One region of the Dickeya chrysanthemi NCPPB 402 genome, then DNA from elsewhere that is predicted to be linked to it. Evidence: predicted binding sites of a transcription regulator. Region 1 holds the regulator's gene; the other holds the start of a gene.

Region 1 (7,947 bases):
GTGCGGCAACGGGCAGGGCTCTTCCATGATGATGAAAATGAAGATCGGCAAGTTTCTCGAACAACGGGGAGTACCGCACATCATGGACTCCTGCGCCGTGGCAGATTACAAATCCAAACTCTCGACCACCGACATCATCGTCTCGTCCAAACATCTGGCCGGAGAAATGCACCCCGGTGAAGGTAAGTTCGTATTGGGAGTACAAAACATGCTTAATCCGCAGTCGTTTGGCGACGAGTTGCTGGGGCTTATCAAGAAAAATTTTGCCGGTTAACCAATCACGCCTTCCCCTCTGCGAGGGGACAGGCAAGGAGACGCATATGAAATTCAAACAATCGTTAATCGACAATGACTCCGTGCTGCTTCACGCCAGTGCGGCGGACTGGCGCGAGGCCATCAAGCTTGGCACCGATATGCTGATTGCGTCCGGCGCCGTCGAGCCCCGCTATCACGAAGCGATTATCAGCAGTATCGAGAAAATGGGGCCTTATATCGTGATCGCTCCGCAATTCGCCATGCCCCATGCGCGGCCGGAAAACGGCGTCAACCGTACGGCGTTTGCGCTGGTGACGCTCACCGCACCGGTTAAATTCGAGGGAGAAGACGAGCCGGTGGATGTGCTGATCACGCTGGCGGGCAGTACCTCCGATGAGCATATGGAAGGGCTGATGGAAGTGACTCAGGTACTTGAAGACGAGCACAGCGACAGCGGAATCAACCTCGACAAGCTGCGGGCTTGCACCAGCCGGGAAGAGGTGTTCAGCGTCATCGATAAGGCGCTGGCCCAAACGGCATAAGCGGTAACAAGGCGCTCTGTAAGGGGCGCAGGAGAAACAACGATGTATCAGCAACTGAAAGCTATCGTACTGGACGCCAACCTGCTGCTGCCGCGTCACGGTTTAGTGACGCTGACCTGGGGCAATGTGTCGCAGATTGACCGCGAGCTGGGGGTTATCGCCATCAAACCCTCGGGGGTTTCCTACGAGCAGATGACCATCGACGATATCGTGGTGGTGGATATGAATGGGCGAGTGGTGGAAGGGCACCTTAATCCCTCCAGCGATACTGCCACCCATCTGGCACTTTACAGCGCGTTCGGCAATATCGGCGGTATTGTGCACACCCATTCGCGCCACGGCACCATCTGGGCACAGGCCGGTCGGGATATTCCGGCGCTCGGCACCACCCATGCCGATTATTTCTACGGTGATATTCCCTGTACCCGCCCGTTGAGCGAGGGCGAGATAGCCGATGATTATGAAAAAAATACCGGCCTGGTGATCGTGGAAGAATTTCAGCGCCGCGGTCTTGACCCGCTGGCGGTGCCCGGCGCGGTGATTACCGGCCATGCGCCGTTCTGTTGGGGGAAAAATGCGCTGGATGCGGTGCATAATGCACTGGTGCTTGAAGAAGTCGCCGCCATGGCGTTTTCGACCCGGCTGCTTAATGCGGACATTCATATTGATCAGGCGCTTTCTGATAAACACTATTTCAGGAAACACGGTGCCAATGCCTATTACGGCCAGCGCTGAATAGCCCGCACACGTAACATGATGTCATTGCAATAACGGCTTGAAATAAACAGTGGCAATCGGCCACGGGCTGCGCTCGCCCTCAAGTCAGAGATCCCGATATTTTCACGATTGGAAAGGAAATCGCATTATGACCAAACCTATGCTGCAAATTGCCCTTGATTCGACGGATTTGAGTACCGCTGTAGAGATTGCCGAACGTGTCGGCGGCTTTGTCGATATTATCGAAGTCGGGACGATTCTGGCTTTTGCCGAAGGGATGGCGGCGGTGCGTACCCTGCGTGAGCGTCATCCGAACCACATTATCGTTTGCGACATGAAAACCACCGACGGCGGCGCAATTTTGGCGCGCATGGCGTTTTCCGCCGGTGCTAACTGGATCACGGTGTCCGCCGCCGCGCACGTGGCCACTATCGCCGCCTGTAAGAAAGTGGCTGATGAATTCGGCGGGGAGATCCAGATTGAACTGTACGGCAACTGGAATCTGGATGACGCCAGACAGTGGGTTGCGATGGGGATTACCCAGGCCATTTACCACCGTTCCCGCGATGCGGAGCTGGCCGGCGTCAATTGGACTTCCGCCGATCTTGGCAGAATGCGTGCGCTGTCTGAGCTGGGGCTTGAGCTGTCGATTACCGGCGGCATCGTGCCGGAGGATATCCACCTGTTTGACGGCATCAGCGCCAAGGCGTTTATCGCCGGTCGCGCCCTCGCGTCTGAGAGCGGCAAAGCCACCGCAGAGGCGTTGCGTACCGAGATCAACAAGTACTGGTAAGACGCGAACGTGGATGCCAGACAGGTGCGTTAGGATGGTACAACGGTCTGAAACAAGGAGGGCGGCCAGATGGCCGCCCTGTCGGATGAGGGATGGGGATCAGCGCGTACCGTACACCACGATGGTTTTACCGTGGGCGGAGATCAGGTTTTGATCTTCCAGCATCTTCAGGATACGGCCGACGGTTTCGCGGGAACAGCCGACGATCTGGCCGATTTCCTGACGAGTGATCTTGATTTGCATACCGTCCGGGTGCGTCATGGCATCCGGCTGTTTAGCCAGGTTCAGCAAGGTCTGCGCGATACGACCGGTTACGTCGAGGAACGCCAGATTACCGACTTTCTGCGATGTAACTTGCAGGCGACGCGCCATCTGCGATGACAACCGCATCAGAATATCCGGGTTGACTTGAATTAGCTGGCGGAATTTCTTATAGGAAATCTCAGCGACTTCACAGGCGGTTTTCGCCCGCACCCACGCACTGCGTTCCTGCCCATCTTCAAATAAGCCAAGTTCGCCAATAAAATCGCCCTGATTCAGATAAGACAGAATCATTTCCTTGCCTTCTTCATCCTTGATTAGCACGGCAACCGAGCCTTTCACGATGTAGTAAAGCGTCTCTGCTTTTTCACCCTGATGAATAAGGGTGCTCTTCGATGGGTACTTGTGAATGTGGCAATGAGAAAGGAACCATTCGAGAGTCGGGTCTGTTTGCGGTTTGCCGAGAACCATTCGCTGTTATCCTCTGTTTGTAATTCACTGCGCAAATCACAGGGCTCAGAGTTCCCTGTACGGCGTGATAACATAGTTATAATTCAATTCCGTTCTGGCGGAATGACGTCAGGGAATATACTGAGGCTGTCTATACACGTCATATTCAGATTGCGGATGCGTTGGTCTGAATCATTCAGCGCATATCGGATGACGCCAGTAAGCCGGTGGCGGGCCTGACGAAGACTCAACACACGCGGTTACGCTTTTGTTTGTAACACAGGTTGAGTGTAGTGTCTCGTGTTGTCTCGCTTCAGCATGATTAAGCTCTGATTATCAGGCTTTTTTGTACATAAGCGGTGCAAAATTTCAAAAATAATTGATTGAGGACAAATTTATGCAGGCTCGGGTGAAATGGGTTGAAGGGTTGACGTTTCTGGGTGAATCCGCGTCCGGGCATCAACTGCTGATGGACGGCAACGCCGGCGACAAAGCGCCCAGCCCGATGGAAATGGTGCTGATGGCAGCAGGCGGATGCAGCGCCATCGATGTGGTGTCTATTCTGCAAAAAGGCCGTCACGATGTGGTGGATTGCGAGGTTCGCCTGACGTCGGAACGCCGTGAAGAGGCGCCGCGCCTGTTCACCGCCATTAACCTGCATTTTATTGTGACCGGCAAAGGGTTGAGCGATAAAGCCGTGGAGCGCGCGGTATCGCTGTCGGCGGAAAAGTACTGCTCGGTGGCGCTGATGCTGGAAAAAGCGGTTAACGTGACCCACAGCCATGAAGTGATCGCGCTGGACTAATGCGTCTGACTACGGCGGTTTGCTCCTGTTGCCGCCGCATCCTGCAAAGCCGCTACCGTCGGCTATTAATCAATTTTATTGCCTTCGATCAACCGCTGCACCAGCGGCATCATGATTAACTCCATCGCCAGCCCCATTTTGCCGCCCGGCACCACCAGCGTATTGATGTGGGAAATGAATGAGCCTTGCAACATCGCCAGCAGGTAAGGGTAATCAATATGGTCCAGACCCTGAAAGTGGATCACCACGAAACTTTCGTCCATCGAGGGAATGGCTTTGGCGGCGAACGGATTAGAGGTGTCTACCGTCGGCACGCGCTGGAAGTTGATGTGGGTACGGGAAAACTGCGGCGTGATGTAGGTGATGTAATCTTCCATTGAGCGCACGACGGAATCCATCACCGCCTCGCGGGAGTGACCGCGCTCGTTGATATCGCGCACCAGTTTTTGGATCCACTCCAGGTTGACGATCGGCACCACGCCCACCAGCAGGTCGACATGCTGCGCCACATCATGCTGGTCGGTGACCACGCCGCCGTGCAACCCTTCGTAGAACAGCAGGTCGGTCGGTTCCGGCATCGGTTCCCAGGGCGTGAAGGTGCCCGGCACTTGATTGTAGGGAATGGCTTCGTCGTAGGTGTGCAGGTATTTGCGGGTCTGGCCGGTGCCGCTGCGGCCGTATTCAATAAACGTGTGTTCCAGTTGGCTGAAATCGTTCGCTTCCGGCCCGAAATAGCTGATGTGGCGCCCCAGATCCCGCGCCTTGCGGATCGCCATGTCCATTTCCGGCCGGGTATAGCGGTGATAGCTGTCGCCATCCACCAGTGCGGCGCGCAGATTCAGTTGCTGGAAAATTTTGCGAAACGCCAGGCTGGTGGTGGTAGTCCCCGCGCCGCTGGAGCCGGTGACCGCGATAATCGGATGCTGGTGCGACATGGTGTGTAACCTCCGGTGAATGGGGCAATCTCCGGTAATCCGGTAAATAGGGGCAACCCCGGTCAGAGATATCTGAGCATTGTTAGCATGTTTATACCGCGGTGACACGCCAATTTACGTTTTTAACCGATTGATTCAGGGCTAATACCGCTCACCGCTGCTGAGCTGGCGGCGGGGCATGATATTGACGGTTTCATGCAGTTCCGACCATACCAGCACGACCTCGCCGTGTGCCAATTGTTGGCGTACGTCCGCGACTTTTTCGTCGAGCGTGCGCTCCTGCTCGCCGTAGTCGGTGCCTTCGCGCAGGACGAACGATTCAATCAGATTTTGCAGTGTTTCCGGTGCCAGTTCTTGCCAGGGAATGATCATGCGTTCTGCTCCAGATAAGGGGTGAACCAGCTTGGGGATCCGCTGTTCCAGCCACAACTCAGGCTGGTGCCATGTGCCGCCTGCACCGGCGCTTCACTCCAAGCGAGATCGATAAAATCCCCGTCCGGCAGGGGCTGAAAACACGTATTACGATAAGAAGAATGATTCATAAAAAGAGCGCCACGATGAAAAGAGGCCGCGATACCTGTTGCCGCATGGCGAAATACTTGTCTGCATCCTGTCTCGCTGCTAGGTTGAACGTCCCTTCAGTTATAAGGACCGCCGTTTCATGGAGCACGTCAGCCTGTTTCTTTCAATGCTCGGTTTCTTGTGGGTCGCCGCCATTACGCCGGGCCCCAATAATATGCTACTAACCGCCTCCGCCGCCAACTTTGGCGTATTACGCTCTATGTCGTTGATGCTGGGCATCATGATCGGGATGCAGATCATGCTGCTGCTGGTGGCGTTAGGGCTGGGCAGCCTGATCCTGCTTTATCCCTCGCTGCATCTGGCGTTGAAGGTGTTGGGCAGCGCCTATCTGCTGTGGTTGTCGTGGAAAATTGCTACGGCGGCTTATGAAAAACTCGACACGGATAGCGCGCCGCCGAAGCCGATTCCGCTGTATCAGGGCGGTTTGCTGCAATTTCTCAATCCCAAAGCCTGGTTGATGTCGCTGGGCGCCGTCGCGGGGTTCAGCCTGTCTGGCGACGGTTATGTCGGGTCGGTGGTGGCCATCAGCGTGGCGATGGTGTGCGTTAATCTCGTGGCCGGGATTATCTGGCTGGGGTTCGGCGCGATGATCGGCCGTTTGTTGCAAAGCCCGCGCGCCTGGAAGATATTCAATCTCGCCATGGGGTTACTGACGGCGACCTGCGTACTGATGATCTGGCATTAATCATCGTGAAGAGCGTCTGAACAGCGGGCCACCGTATTGCGCCCGCCGTTCAATCAGAATGGTGCTTACCCTTGGGCTTCGGCGTCGCGCAGCAACTGTTCCAGTTGTTCCTGCGCATCCAGCCAGGCCATTTCGGCATTTTCCAGCTCCGTCTTGGTCGCGCTTTGTTTTTGCAAACAGTCGGTCAGTTCATTTTTACGGCTGACGTCATAGAGCGCGCCGTCGGCAAGGCGTTCTTCTACTGTCGTCAGCGCGGCCTGCAGTTTCTCCATCTGTTGTTCCAGTTGGGTAATCTGTTTGCGCACCGGCTGAGTCAACGCGCGTAGCTCGGCATCGCGCCGCTTTTGATCTTTTCTTGATTGCGCACTGTTGGCGGCGTTTTCTTTGGGGGCGGAATCCGCGGCATTATCCTGCTTCTGCGCATCCAGCAACCATTGCTGATAATCCTCCAGATCGCCGTCGAACGGCTCGACCTTGCCGTCGTGCACCAGATAGAGATCGTCGGTGGTGGATCGGATCAGGTGACGATCGTGAGACACCACCACCAGCGCGCCTTCGAAGTCGATCAACGCTTCGGTCAGCGCCTGACGCATGTCGAGATCCAAATGGTTGGTCGGTTCGTCAAGCAGCAACAGGTTAGGGCGCTGCCAGACGATCAGCGCCAGCACCAGACGCGCTTTCTCGCCGCCGGAAAAGCGCTCGGTGGATTCGGTCACCTTGTCGCCCCGGAAGCCGAAACCGCCGAGATAGTCGCGCAACTGTTGTTCGGTCTCCCGTTCCGCCAGCCGGGTTAGGTGCTGCAACGGCGATTCGTCGGGACGCAGAAACTCCAGTTGATGCTGGGCGAAGTAACCGAGGCGCACGCCTTTGGCCAGCCCGATGTCGCCGTTGAACGGTTGAAGTTCGCCCGCCAGCAGTTTGATGAGCGTCGATTTGCCGGCGCCATTGTGACCCAATAACCCGATGCGTGAACCGGGCACCAGATTCAGCTTGATGGAGTCCAGAATCAGGCGGTCGCCGTAGCCGGCGCTGACTTTTTCCATCCGCAACAGCGGATTCGGCAACGCTTGTGGCTCACGAAAACTAAAGCGGAACGGGTTATCGACATGCGCCGGGGCGATAAGCTCCATGCGCTCCAGCATCTTGATGCGGCTCTGCGCCTGTTTGGCTTTACTGGCTTTGGCGCGAAAACGGTCGATGTAGTGTTGCAGATGGGTGACCCGCTCCTGCTGATGCTGATACATGGCCTGTTGCTGGGCCAGACGGGTAGCGCGTTGCTGTTCAAACGAGGTGTAGTTGCCGGTGTACTCGAACAGCGTTTCCTGCTCGATATGCAGGATCCGGTTGGCGATGGGATCAAGGAAATCCCGATCGTGGGAGATCAGCACCAGCGTACCGGGGTAATTCTTCAGCCATTTCTCCAGCCAGATCACTGCATCCAGATCCAGATGGTTGGTGGGTTCGTCGAGCAGCAGCAGGTCGGAACGGCAAATCAGCGCCTGCGCCAGGTTGAGGCGCATACGCCAGCCGCCGGAGAAATCGCTGACGGAACGTTGCAACTGCTCTTGCTGGAAGCCCAGCCCGTTGAGCAGGCTGGCGGCGCGGGACTGTATCGACCAGGCCTGAATCGCGTCCAGTTTACCGTGCAGTGTGGCGATGGCGTGGCCGTCGTTGCGGGCATTCGCCGCGTCCAGATCGGCTTCCAACTGGCGGAATTCGCGGTCTCCGTCTATCACGTAATCAATAGCCGAACGCGCCAGCGCCGGGGTTTCCTGATTGACCCATGCCAGTGCCCAGTTTTGCGGAAAGGTGACGCTGCCGCCGTCGGCGCTGATTTCCCCTTTTAACAGTGACAACAGGGTTGATTTGCCACAGCCGTTTTTACCCACCAGACCGACTTTTTGACCTGGATTGACGGTAGC
Region 2 (7,947 bases), 1.3 Mb from region 1:
CACCCACTGGCGACCGGGAAAATGGCGGTACAGCAATAACGCCAGCGCCAGCCCCAGCAGCACTTGCAACAGCGAACTGCCGAACGAGAACAGCAGGGTGTTTTTCAGGCTGGTGGTGAAAAACCAGTCGGCGAACAACTGGCGGTAGTTTTCCAGCCCGACCCAACTGCGGCTGGCGGCGGCGTAATCCACCTTGCTGAACGAGTAGAGCAGCATCTGGCCGATGGGATAGAGCGTCAGCAGTAGCAGCAGCGTGGCGGCGGGCATCAGCAGCAGCCAGCGTTGCCAGCGGGAATCAAAATGCATGGGATGTCCTTGCATGGGCAGGCCGTAGCCCGCCCGACAACAGTGATTTCAGTGCGGGTTACTTCAGTACTTGCGCGATCTTCTGATTGGCCTGCTGCAACGCGACTTGCGCCGGCATTTGATCCATCAGCGCCAGTTGCAGGTAGTCGCCGAGGAGGCTTTCCACTTCCTGCCAGTTGCGGATACGCGGGCGCGCCTTGCCTGCTTCCAGCGCCGCCAGTTGCGCCGGATACCAGCGGTATTTCTGCACCACCTGCGCATCCTGATAGACGCTGCGGCGAGTCGGCGGTAACCCCAGTTCCAGCGCCAGCGCTTTCTGGTTTTCCGCGCTGGTGAGGTAGCTCAGGAATTGTTGCGCCAGTTCGTTGTGCCGGCTGTTTTTGGCGATCGCCATCTGCCAGATGCCCAGCATCGGCGACGGGCCGGCGTTCTGTCCCGGTGCCGGTTGCAGCGTCATGTTGCCGACCACTTTGGATTTGGCGGCGTCGTCCAGCGTTGCGGCCCAGGCCGGCCAGACTTCGATTGCCATCGCCGCTTTGCCCTGTTCCATCGCCTGGCGCACATCGGCGGCGTTGTACACTTCAACCCCGGTAGGGGCGAAGGCTTTCAGCGCTTTCAGGGTATTGAGCGCCTGTAGCGCTTGCGGGGAATCCAGCGACGCTTTGCCGTTGGTGACAACATTGCCGCCGTAGGCCCATAACATCGGCATAAAGCCGGAAACGATCGGGTTGCCTTTCATGCCGCGGAACACTACACCGGAGACGCCCGGCTCCTGCTGTTGCAGGGTGTTGGCATCGTTCAGCACCGCGTCCCAACTGGCGGGCGCCTTGAGCTGGTGTTTATCGAACAGATCCTGGCGATAAGCAAACATCGCCACGTTACCGACCACCGGCAGGCTGTACGCCGGGCCGCTGTTCTCCGGCACGCGCGAGACGTTCAGTACCGCCGGAATGAAGTCACTGCTTTGCAGGTTGTCTGGCAACGGTTGTAGCCAGCCGTTACCGGCGAATTCCGGGCTCCAGCTGTCGTCCATCAACATCAGGTCGTAGGCCGAGGCGTTTTCCCGCAGGGAAATCACCAGCTTTTCATACAGATTGGCGTAGGGCAGTTTCAGCAGTTCGATCTGCTTGCCGGGGTGCTGCTGCTGAAAGCGAGCCAGTGTGCTGTCGAGCGCTTTGCCGTAAACGTCGTCGCGCCCGGCGATGATCAAATCAGCGGCCTGCGATGCCATGCTGCACGCCAGACCCACGGCGAGCAACAGACGGGAAAGGGAAGTCTTACTGTGTGAGTGAGTGGTGTTGCCAGATGTTTTTTGTTCAGACTCGTTTTTGCCAAACATATTCTTGCCAAACATAGTGAGCGCCTTTTGTCAGGAGTGCATACGTTTGCACCGGCGCTATCTTTGGCGACGAGGATGACAGAAACATGAAAGCAGGATGAACAATCCGAGATGGGGTGACGACAACGGGAAGCCGTTATCGGGCTTCCCTGATCCCGTCAGGCTTTCTTGGGCTGACGGGCGAAACTCACCATCAACTGAATGCCGTTAATCAGCACCAGCAACGCAGTAACCAGAAATACCCAACGGTAACCCAACGTGGCGGAAACGGTGGAGCCGAGCAGCGGCCCGACCACGTTACCCAGATACATACAGGATTGGTTATAACCGAAAATGCGTCCGGTGACTTGCTGGCTGCTGTATTTCACCAGCAGAGCCTGTACCGCCGGCATCAATGCACCATCGGCGAACCCCAGCGCAAAGCGTAAAATCCCGAGCTGGACTGAGCTTTGTACCGCCGACATCAGGAAGAACAGCAACGCACACGCGAATAACGCCACGATCAGTATCCGCTGGGAGCCGATGCGATCACCCAGCCGGCCAAGGTGCGATGCGGATAAAAGCGCGGATACCCCCGGCACGGCGGCGATAACGCCGCTGACGAAGGCGATGTTATCAATATTGGGCGAGAGGTCGCGGATAAACAGCGTCAGGATTGGGCTGATGGAGCCGTTCGCCATCTGAATCATCATGGTGGTGAAACACAGGCTGATAATCAGCAACGGATAAGGCAGTGAGGCGAACACCGCCCGGCCGCTGAGCTGTGCTTTTTTGCCGACGCTAATCGCGTTTTCACGAATGGCGAACAACGTAATCAGAAAGCAGATAAACAGCAGGGCGGAGGTGATGAAAAATACCATGCGCAGGCCGATGGTATCGGCCATGAAACCGCCAAGCAGCGGGCCAATCAACACGCCGGCGACCTGCCCGGTAGAGAGTGTGCCGAGCGCCCAACCGCTGCGGCTGCGCGGCACCTGCGAGGCAATCAGCGCCATGGCATTGGGAATGTAGCCGGAAGTGAGCCCCATCAGCGTGCGCAGAATAAACAGTTGCCAGACGTTGGTGGCCAGGCCTTGCAGCGCCATGACGATAGACATGCCGAGCGCGGCGCGCAGCAACATCAGCTTGCGCCCCTTGCGGTCGGCCAGACTGCCCCACAACGGCGCGACAATCGCGGAAACCAGAAACGAGGAACTGAACACCAGACCCGACCACAGATTGAGGGCGGTATGATCGCTGACCCCCAGATGTTCGATATAGAGCGGCAGAAACGGCAGTATCTGACTCATGGCCATGCCGGTAAAAAAGCATCCCAGCCAGGCGGAGAAAAGGTTGAGTTTCCAGGTTTCCATAGGGCAGGTTTTACGTCGTCAGTGAAAGGCCGGGGCGCCCCGCGCCAGTGTCGCGCTGAATTGCGCGGCACCGCCTAGTATGGCCGCTTTTGTCTTAGCCGGGAAATAATTTTATAGATCAAAGTATCATGCATTGCCGACAATGGATCGGCTTTTGGGGCAGGCGTACTGATTACGCGGCTTGATTTTGGATTTATAGGAATTTAACAAAAAAAGCCGCCCTGAAGGACGGCTATAAACTTTGCAGTTTTACCTGTTCAAGCTTGCGCCTTCGCAGGTTCCAGCCCTATTAAAGGAACCAGTTGATCAATTGCAATATTTCAGCAATCAAGTTCAGAATCGCAATAATAAGCTTCATCATCCCCCGCACCTCCATCTCTGTGGCGCGTAGGTTACTAAGCGGTCCCCATACCTCTATTCCGCCCTTCCGGTTACGCTATTCACTTTGCTAAAAGAATAATTTCACCACGCTGCCGCCCAGGCTTCCGGGTGCGAATCCGGGAGAGGGCTATACTTTTACCACCTGCTTGCCGATGGTTCAGGTATTCTGTTTATATCCAAATTCGGTTTGAAGAGCTTGATCTGGCTACGCTCAGGAGCGGTTTCACGGTTTAGCTGAGGAGCATTATATACCCGTCGTACTTCAAGTTGCAGGTGCGTTGGCTGCGTTCGTTCACCCGAATCACTTACCTGAGTAAGCTCATCGGGATTCTCTCTCTTGCCGCCTTCCTGCAACTCGAATTATTTTGGGTATAGACAGTAAACTAGGCTAATCAAACGTCGGTTTGATAGAATATTCAACATGTCGTATAATCAATTTGCTAAAAGAAGAATTTCACCATACTGTAAGCCTGACGCCCGCGAAGCTGCTGGCTACAGAGCAAATAACCCGCCACTGCGCGGGTTATTTGCTTTATGAGGGCAGTATTCCTGATTCTGGCTTATGGGGAAAAACACTATGTGTCAGCCACATAGCATGTTGCGGCGTAAAACTGGTGAACCTCAAACCCTCTTTTTTGTGATTTGAGTCACAAAAGTATTGCATCAGGATTCAACAAAACGTACAATCTTTTACCAGAAAGTTCACAAATCATTCATGAGTCAAGGTGATCGACGTGCGTAAATTACTGAAAAAACTTCTGGTCGCTTATGTTAATGCTTACAAAGACATCCCGCCGGGTGCCATGCATTAATTGCCCAGAGCAAACCAGTATTAAACAAGAAGGCCGCTATAACAGCGGCCTTCTTGTTTTCGTCGGTTATGAACGACTCGTTTCGTGGGCATAATCCTGGGGTATTGTGTTAGGGCCGGAGTAAGAGTTAACACGTACAGAGTCAGTGACGGCAAACCGGTATTATCGCCTAAATACTATCGCTTAAATGGCTGATAGGTACGCATGATGTTTGATATTATCAATTCCAACAAAGTACAACAGGCTATGCTTACAATGTCACCAGTCCTCAACGATAGCGGGAGTTTTGATATGGCGATTCTTCCAATGTCATATAGCCCTGCCACTATGGCGCGGGAATACCGGAAAATTGGCGAAACGAGTGTAAACGGTCGTGCTGTTGATATTTATATTCACAATGATCAACACCATGCGGTTGCCATCTATGGTGAACCCGATGACGTTGCTGGTGATTTACGGCATGTTGTAGTAGCAAAGATTGACCTGAAATCCCGTAATAGCGACGACGAAACCGAAACTATTCTGGCTGTCATCGGTTATTACGAGAATCTGCAACCGATGAATGCACATTCTGTGCAGGTTGAAGGTGTGATTGTCACCAAACGCGAACGAAACGCCAATGTCGCCAGCGCCATGTATAAGGCACTCATTCATGACGGTATTGTGCTGGTGAGTGATAACCTTCAATTCCCTGGCGGGAAGGCACTGTGGGCGCGTATGGCACGTAAAGAGATGGGTATTGATGTGTTTGTATTCGACTCAGAACGGCGTACTTTCTGGCCGTATGACGGTGAACGGATCCGATACGATGGCCGAAGTATCCCAGAGAGCGACATCTGGAGTCTTGCGCCGAATGAATCGCGAAAAGGGGTAGTGCTGGTAGCTGAACGCAAACGAGACGAATCAGCCGCTTAATGTCACTTCAACCTGCGCAAAAACTTGCCGTGTCTGTGGGATGTGCGCCCCTGGCTGGCGGTGATCTGGTGGCGCTGTTGCCGGATTACACCATGCCGGAAGCGGATATTTACGCGGTTTACCAGCAGCGTCGGCATGTGCCGGCGCGTATTTCGGCGTTGATCGCCTGGCTGAAACAGTATTTACCGCAAGGTGAGGGGCGGTGCCTCCCCGACGACGGAGAGGCGCCAGGTCTTACTGACGAACCAGACGGCCGGTAGCGGCTTCGGTTTCGAAGTCGCTGCGGAACGGGTTGATGTCCAGACCGCCGCGACGGGTATAACGGGCGAACACGGTCAATTTTTCCGGCTGGCAGTAATGTTTGAGGTCATTGAAGATGCGCTCGACGCACTGCTCGTGGAACTCATTGTGCTGGCGGAACGAGATCAGGTAACGCAGTAAGGCTTCCCGGTCGATCTGCCGGCCTTCGTATTTGATGACCACGCTGCCCCAGTCCGGCTGGTAAGTCACCAGACAGTTGGATTTCAGCAGGTTGGAACACAGCGTTTCGGTGACAAGCGGCGCATTATCGCGCACGGCGTGCTGCAAATAATCGGGATTGAAGCCGTAATCGTTCACTTCGATGTCCAGCTCGTCGATGTTGATGCCGGGCAGGGTATCGATCTGCGACGGGTAACCGGTCAACCCCGGGTACAACGTGACCTTGACGTCACCGTTGGCGGCGGCGGACAAATCCTTGATAAGCGTGGCGTGTACTTCGCCGATATCCTGAAAACGGGTCTGGTTGAAGCTGTTAAGGTACAGTTTGAACGATTTGGATTCGATCAGGTTTTCCGAGCTGGCCGGGATGATGAATTCGGCGATCCCCACCAGTGGTTTTCCTTTGCGGTTAAGCCACGACAATTCGAAGGCCGTCCACAGATCGTAGCCGTCAAACGGCAGGGTTGAGCCGGTCAGGCCGATCAGATCGCGGCCACGGGCGCGCGGCAGCGCTTCCAGCAGCGTCGGATCGTATTTGTCCGGGTAGCTGGAGCGCACCCCCAGATGGGTAATGCTATCGTTTTCTGTAATATGCATATCGCTCAGTTCCTTGCTGGTACGGCATGAATGTATTTTCTGAACAGTCTGCGGGTTCCGTAAATCGGGCCGACGCCCAACACCGCATACACGACTTTGATCAGAAATTGCGACAGGATCATCGTGCGGATCACGTCAAAGCTCAGCACATTATAAAACGCGATGGTGCAGAAAATCACACTGTCGACGGCGGAAGCGGTGACTGTACTGGTGATCACGCGGATGAACAAGTAGCGGGACTTGGTCATGATCTTGATCTTATGCAGTACCCAGGCGTTGATGTTTTCGGAAATCAGGTAAGCCAGCGATGAAGCCACCAGCACTGCCATCATGCTTTCCACGATGCCGCTGTAAGTGTTGCTGTATTCCCATTCCGGCAGGCCGGGGATCAGGCTGGTAACCCACAGCCCGAGCACAAACGCCAGATGGAAGAAAAACGCGATGAGGATGGTACGGCGCGCCAGCCGTAGCCCATAAAATTCATTGAGGATATCCACCAAAATAAAGGTCAACGGGTAGACAAAAACGGCAGGCGGCACGACCAGATTCAGTGCCGGAATAAATATCGGCTTTACGCCGCTGACGGTGGAAAAAATATAAATAACGCAGAGTGCGGCGGTAATCATCAGGTAGGCCAGCCAGGAGCGTTCGTTCCTGTCGCTGATGTCGTAAGCGGTAGTGATGTCTTTGCCGGCGTAGAGTTTTTTGTACAATGCATTGAGTTCGTGCCGGCTCAGGTCATCAGAGATTTCGCTATCGACCAGTTCCTTGAGATCCATGTGGATCATTTTGCCGGTCGACAACACCATGATATTGGCTGATAACTCGCCGCTGTGGTTGAACCCCAGCAGCTTGAATTTCTTGTTTGCATCCATTTATATCCTTTCCTCTATGATATATCCCAACAGGACGACGTCCTCCGGGCGTTTTTTATCCGCTGCGTCCGGCGCATCGGGGATGTCGACGAAAAATCCCGAGGCAGGAGAGTGGTAGAGCATCGGCGTATTCGGCATCAGTGCCGGCGGCCGACGGATAAGCAGCAACGCGCCGGGGTAGAAGGCATCGCCGATTTGCGATTCCACCTTCACCGCCACCATGTTGGCTTCTTCTCCAAAGAACCAGGTCAATGGGCATTGCACGGCTAACTGCCCAATCTTGTGCTGCCGTACCGACAGCAGTTGCGACTGCGGGATAATCGGGATTGCCGCTGGATTTTTATTGCCGTCGAACGAGACGGTATTGTTCAGGCGTTCAACCTTTTCCAGATCGTAATCTTCGATTTCTTCACAGGAAACGCCGAAGAAATCGGAAATGCGATTGATGGTGGATTGCTGAACTTTATTTACCCTACCTTCAAGAATTTTGTAGATAGTGGTACGCGTTACCCCGGTACGATTGGAAAATGAGGCTTTGGTTTCACCTCGGGTACGCATCAGATATTCAATATTTTTAATGATATTAGTTTTGCGCTGAGCATTCGTTGTTTTCATGGTCATCCCTTCTCAGGTCAGTTCTCAGACTGGTTCATCTTACGATAACGCGTTACTTTCACCTATCCCCATTGTGTAGAAAAATCTCAGGTAATTCGGCTTTTTTCGGAGGATTAAAACGGAAAAACCGCATGAAACAGTGTGGATTTATTCAATGGATTGGAGGGGGTTGTAACATCATCATTAAAAATGAACATTAAAGATCATAAAGTGTCTATTAATGTGTTGACTTAAGTGTTTTTATTGCTATAACGTTTAGATAAATTAATTAATCT

What was found. Region 1 encodes CRP, which controls carbon source genes, mostly activating them, when cyclic AMP is high. Its sites were predicted from a motif close to ATGTGANNNNNNTCACAT; they were not measured.
Region 2: the regulator CRP is predicted to act here: its motif matches at 4,014-4,031, upstream of azuC (stress response protein AzuC).

Annotation. Positions count from the first base shown of each region.
Region 1 is NZ_CM001974.1:349,091-357,037, forward strand. Features, by position in the region: gene DCH402_RS01625 (PTS ascorbate-specific subunit IIBC) at 1-274, shown strand, start outside; gene DCH402_RS01630 (PTS sugar transporter subunit IIA) at 321-797, shown strand; gene DCH402_RS01635 (L-ribulose-5-phosphate 4-epimerase) at 840-1,532, shown strand; gene DCH402_RS01640 (3-keto-L-gulonate-6-phosphate decarboxylase UlaD) at 1,663-2,307, shown strand; gene crp (cAMP-activated global transcriptional regulator CRP) at 2,407-3,039, opposite strand; gene DCH402_RS01650 (OsmC family protein) at 3,416-3,823, shown strand; gene DCH402_RS01655 (phosphoribulokinase) at 3,889-4,758, opposite strand; gene DCH402_RS01660 (YheU family protein) at 4,900-5,130, opposite strand; gene DCH402_RS22710 (hypothetical protein) at 5,127-5,300, opposite strand; gene DCH402_RS01665 (LysE family translocator) at 5,420-6,025, shown strand; gene DCH402_RS01670 (ABC transporter ATP-binding protein) at 6,091-7,947, opposite strand, start outside.
Region 2 is NZ_CM001974.1:3,670,457-3,678,403, reverse strand. Features, by position in the region: gene DCH402_RS16170 (carbohydrate ABC transporter permease) at 1-306, opposite strand, end outside; gene DCH402_RS16165 (ABC transporter substrate-binding protein) at 365-1,660, opposite strand; gene DCH402_RS16160 (multidrug efflux MFS transporter) at 1,804-2,997, opposite strand; gene azuC (stress response protein AzuC) at 4,104-4,190, shown strand; gene DCH402_RS16155 (hypothetical protein) at 4,395-5,105, shown strand; gene DCH402_RS16150 (type 2 periplasmic-binding domain-containing protein) at 5,105-5,365, shown strand; gene queF (NADPH-dependent 7-cyano-7-deazaguanine reductase QueF) at 5,340-6,182, opposite strand; gene DCH402_RS16140 (queuosine precursor transporter) at 6,188-7,057, opposite strand; gene DCH402_RS16135 (helix-turn-helix domain-containing protein) at 7,058-7,672, opposite strand.